Regions from separate parts of the Alteromonas fortis genome, predicted to be linked through region 2. Evidence: predicted binding sites of a transcription regulator. Region 2 holds the regulator's gene; the other holds the start of a gene.
The links. Region 2 encodes LexA, which represses DNA repair genes until DNA is damaged. Its sites were predicted from a motif close to TACTGTATNNNNATACAGTA; they were not measured.

Region 1 (2,209 bases), 4.4 Mb from region 2:
TTTTGGGGTGACGGTCGCCCGACTCATTACCCGTACCGCCTAACGTAACGCTCTGCAAAATAGACACGTTATCTTCTACTACCGCAGTCTCACCCACCACAATACCGGTAGCGTGATCGAACATAACGCCCTTACCAATTCGCGCTGCTGGGTGAATGTCTACACCAAAGCTTGATGAGTTACGGCTTTGCAAGAATAAAGCTAACTGGTGGCGCCCGTGAAGCCAAAGATAATGCGCCATTCGGTGTACCTGCACGGCATGGAAACCTTTAAAGTGCAGTAAAGGAGTAAGGTAATCATTCACCGCAGCATCCCGCGCATTAATCGCCATAATATCGGCAATGGCTGCCTCGCTAATACCTGGCTCTAACAAGTAAGCTTCGTCAAATACCTCACGTATAGCAAGCGCAGGCATCACGTCATCTGCCATTTTGTTTGACAAAATGAAGCTTAGCGACGATTCGAAATTATGGTGCGCAAGAACACTGGCATGCACATAGCTAGATAGCAAAGGTTCGTTTTCAGCAACAATTTGCGCTTCTTGTTTGAGCGTCGACCAGAAATCGATGGGCGTGGAGAGTGCGGTCATGAGCATATCCCGTTAATGTGCTGTTAGTGAGCTGGTTGTGTGCCAATGTACGTCATTAAAAAATTGGGGCCGTGTACTTTTTCAGCTTGCCTAAAATGGCTTAACTTTTTGACTAACTCTCGCCTTGTATGAAAGTGCAGAGGTTGCCAAAGTAAAAGAGCAGAAAGTTTACCCGAGTTTGGCGTGATGCAATACCGATGTGATACCTGCCAAGCGCATAATTCGATCAATTTATCGTATTAATTCGTTATAGCTAATAACTGTATCTTTCATTTGTGAACCTTTGGGCCTGCCTTTGACGGCATTAGGCACTGTAACAATTTAATTAGAACGGTCGAAGCACCTATTTACTAAAAAGCCCGTATAACCGCATACCCTAAAATCGGTAAATAACCGCGCTTTTAATTAACGAGAAGGGCGAAAAACTGGACTGTATAAATTAACAGGCTGATGGCATAATAGCGTGCTGCTGAATGTGTAACAATATCAACTTACAGGTGCCAACTATGGATGTATCTCGACTGCTAGACGAGCTTAACGACAAACAGCGTGAAGCAGTAGCAGCCCCATTGTCTAATGCTCTAGTATTAGCTGGTGCAGGTAGTGGTAAAACCCGTGTATTAGTGCATCGCATTGCGTGGTTGATGGAAGTCGAAAACATCGCACCTTTTTCTATTCTCGCGGTTACCTTTACCAATAAGGCAGCGAAAGAGATGCGTGGCCGTATTGAATCATTAATGGGTCGCAGCCTACACAATATGTGGATTGGTACCTTCCACGGGCTTGCACATCGCCTATTGCGCGCACACCACGCTGAAGCTAACCTGCCTGAAAACTTTCAGATTATCGATTCTGACGATCAGTACCGTTTGATTCGCCGCATTCTAAAAGCCATGAATTTAGATGAAAAGCATTGGGCCCCTCGTCAAATCCAGTGGTACATAAACGGTAATAAAGACGAAGGCCTGCGTCCTCAGCATATCGAGACCCATGGCGATCATATCCAAAAGACCATGCGGGAAGTCTACGCTGCATATCAAGACGCCTGCGACCGTTCAGGCTTAGTTGATTTTGCCGAGCTATTGCTGCGCGCTCATGAGCTATGGGCAAAGAACCCTGAAGTGTTGGCTCACTATCAGCGCCGTTTCCGTGCTGTGTTAGTTGACGAGTTCCAAGATACCAACAATATTCAATATGCATGGCTTCGTATGCTGTGTAGCGGCGACAATAACAACATTATGATTGTTGGCGACGACGATCAGTCTATTTACGGCTGGCGCGGCGCAAACGTAGATAATATTCAGCATTTTTTAAAAGACTTTAATGAGCCTACCACTATTCGCCTTGAGCAGAATTATCGTTCTACCGGGAACATTCTGAAAGCAGCGAATACGGTTATCGACAATAATACAGGCCGTTTAGGGAAAGAACTGTGGACAGAAGATGCGCAGGGCGAGCTTATCTCTGTCTATGCTGGTTTTAACGAACTCGACGAAGCCCGCTTCATTGTTTCAAAAATTAAAGACTGGCTAAATCAAGGCAACGCCCTTAGCGACACCGCTATTCTTTACAGAAATAACGCCCAGTCCCGTGTACTGGAAGAAGCTTTATTACACGAAG
Region 2 (2,209 bases):
AGAGTATATTCGTTGTAGTATGCAAGTCACACTGCGAATGCCTGCACACTAAAGCTTTATCTTTAGTAAATGTAACGTCACACTCTACTATCCCTGCGCCAAGTTTTGCCGCTGATTCGTAGGCTTCTTTCGTGTGCTCCGGGAACTGCAGTGACGCTCCACGGTGCCCAATTGAAAAATCTGTTTTATAAAACGGGCCTTCACTACATTGTTGTAGTGCAGTCTTTAGCTCTCCATCATCCATATCCTCTACAAGAAAAGATGGGCGCGCCCCTATCTGTATATTCGGGGCCTCTCCAGCCGGTACTTGAACGATAACAGGAACTTCAACTGTTTCGACCACGGTTACTGTGTTTTCGACAACTACCTGTTTTTCTAGCTCAACGACTTCTACAGAGTCGTCATCACACGCTGCTAAGCTTAGAGTGACGACTAATACCGTAAGTATTTTTTTAATTAGTTTCATAAATTTTCCATTGTAATTAATGAATTAAGTTTTATTTGTAGGGTAATTAACATCTGCCCAAAATTACGCTAAGCGTTGAGCGTGTCAGTTTCGTGATAATGGGGTTACGAATCGGCTACATTTTTTATAGGAAATAAAGAATGTTAAAGGCACCTCGAGCTTTTCTCACAAGGCTTACTACTTGTTATTTGTTTTTAGGTGTATATACTTACAGGAACTGTATGAACAGACAGGTCTTTTATGCGCCCACTCACAGCTCGACAAACTGAAGTTTTAGAACTTATTAAAACAACCATGCTAGAAACGGGAATGCCGCCTACGCGTGCGGAAATTGCTCGTCAACTTGGTTTTCGTTCTGCCAACGCAGCAGAAGAACATTTGAAGGCATTGGCGCGTAAGGGCGTAATTGAAATTTTGCCTGGTACCTCTCGTGGTATTAAGCTCAATATCCCCCTTGAGGACACTGCACCAGAAGAAGAAGGCCTGCCCCTAATCGGGCGCGTGGCGGCTGGTGAGCCAATTTTGGCGCAAGAGCATGTAGAATCGCACTACAAGGTCGACCCTGCTTTGTTTCAGCCTCAGGCAGACTTTTTACTTCGTGTAAACGGCATGAGTATGAAGGACATCGGTATCTTGGATGGCGATCTTCTTGCTGTGCATCGCACGACTGATGTCCACAACGGTCAGGTAGTTGTAGCGCGGGTGGATGAAGACGTTACGGTTAAGCGTTTAGAAAAGCGCGGTCGTGAAGTATTACTTCATGCTGAAAACGAAGAGTTTTCGCCAATTAAAGTAGACCTTGCTAATGAGCCTTTTGCTATAGAAGGTATTGCCGTGGGTGTTATAAGAAACGCCGACTGGATGTAAGGTTTTAGCATCTTCAATCAAAAGCGGCGTATTAGCCGCTTTTTTTATGTCTTTTAGTACCAAATTTTAGTTAAATTTCTTAGTTTAGCGTTTATTGGTATGTTTCAAAATTATGAAATCTGGCATCACCGTTGTATGAAAGATATGCGCTATTTGGCCCGAGTATAGAGTGGCTAAAGCACATTTATTATTTGAAAATTTGTTTGAAAAACACGAGAAGCGATGTGTTAATTGTTGATTTTGTGACTAAATAAAGCTTCATCCTCATCAGCTCCCCGTTCAAAATGCGCGTTTGATCTTTTAAGCGCCGTCAGCACGCCTTATACCCACTCTACCAAAATTGTAACGCAACCCTGCTACATGAAATGATTAAAAATTAACCTCTTCATTAAATTTTTAATAGAAAAGACTAGACGGCACGGCATTATTGCGCAATTCTTATACAGAGGTTAACAAAATAATAACAGTGGCTCTAAATTTGTTTTACAAGTTGAGGTGATGGGTCAATCGTTCGCAAACCATTTGGTAGGGCAGTGCGCAAAATAATCAGCGTTTTTGGTCTTGCTATTACGGAGGTGCTGAGTGAAACAACTAACGACCGTTTTCGCAAAGTGGTGTTCAACAATACCGTTTTTGCTTTTTTCCCCGTTACTTCTTGCGCAAGAAGTTAGTGAAGAAGTCTCTTCTCTTAATTTAAGACGCGGTGCCACCGACATCAGCGGGCAGGTTTATGATCTGCATATGCTGATGTTCTTTATATGCGTAGGGATTGCGGTAGTCGTCTTTGGGGTGATGTTTGCCTCAATGTATCTTCATCGGAAGTCTCGTGGCGCTAAGCCCGCTAACTTTCACGAAAATGTGAAGGTTGAAATAGCA

Region 1: a site for LexA is predicted at 1,018-1,037, ahead of uvrD (DNA helicase II). Genes of this name have one in related genera too.

The regions. Positions count from the first base shown of each region.
Region 1 covers NZ_LR812090.1:194,695-196,903, reverse strand. The annotation lists gene cysE (serine O-acetyltransferase) at 1-589, opposite strand, end outside; gene uvrD (DNA helicase II) at 1,096-2,209, shown strand, end outside.
Region 2 covers NZ_LR812090.1:4,578,390-4,580,598, reverse strand. The annotation lists gene PCAR9_RS19650 (glycerophosphodiester phosphodiesterase family protein) at 1-466, opposite strand, end outside; gene lexA (transcriptional repressor LexA) at 707-1,333, shown strand; gene coxB (cytochrome c oxidase subunit II) at 1,916-2,209, shown strand, end outside.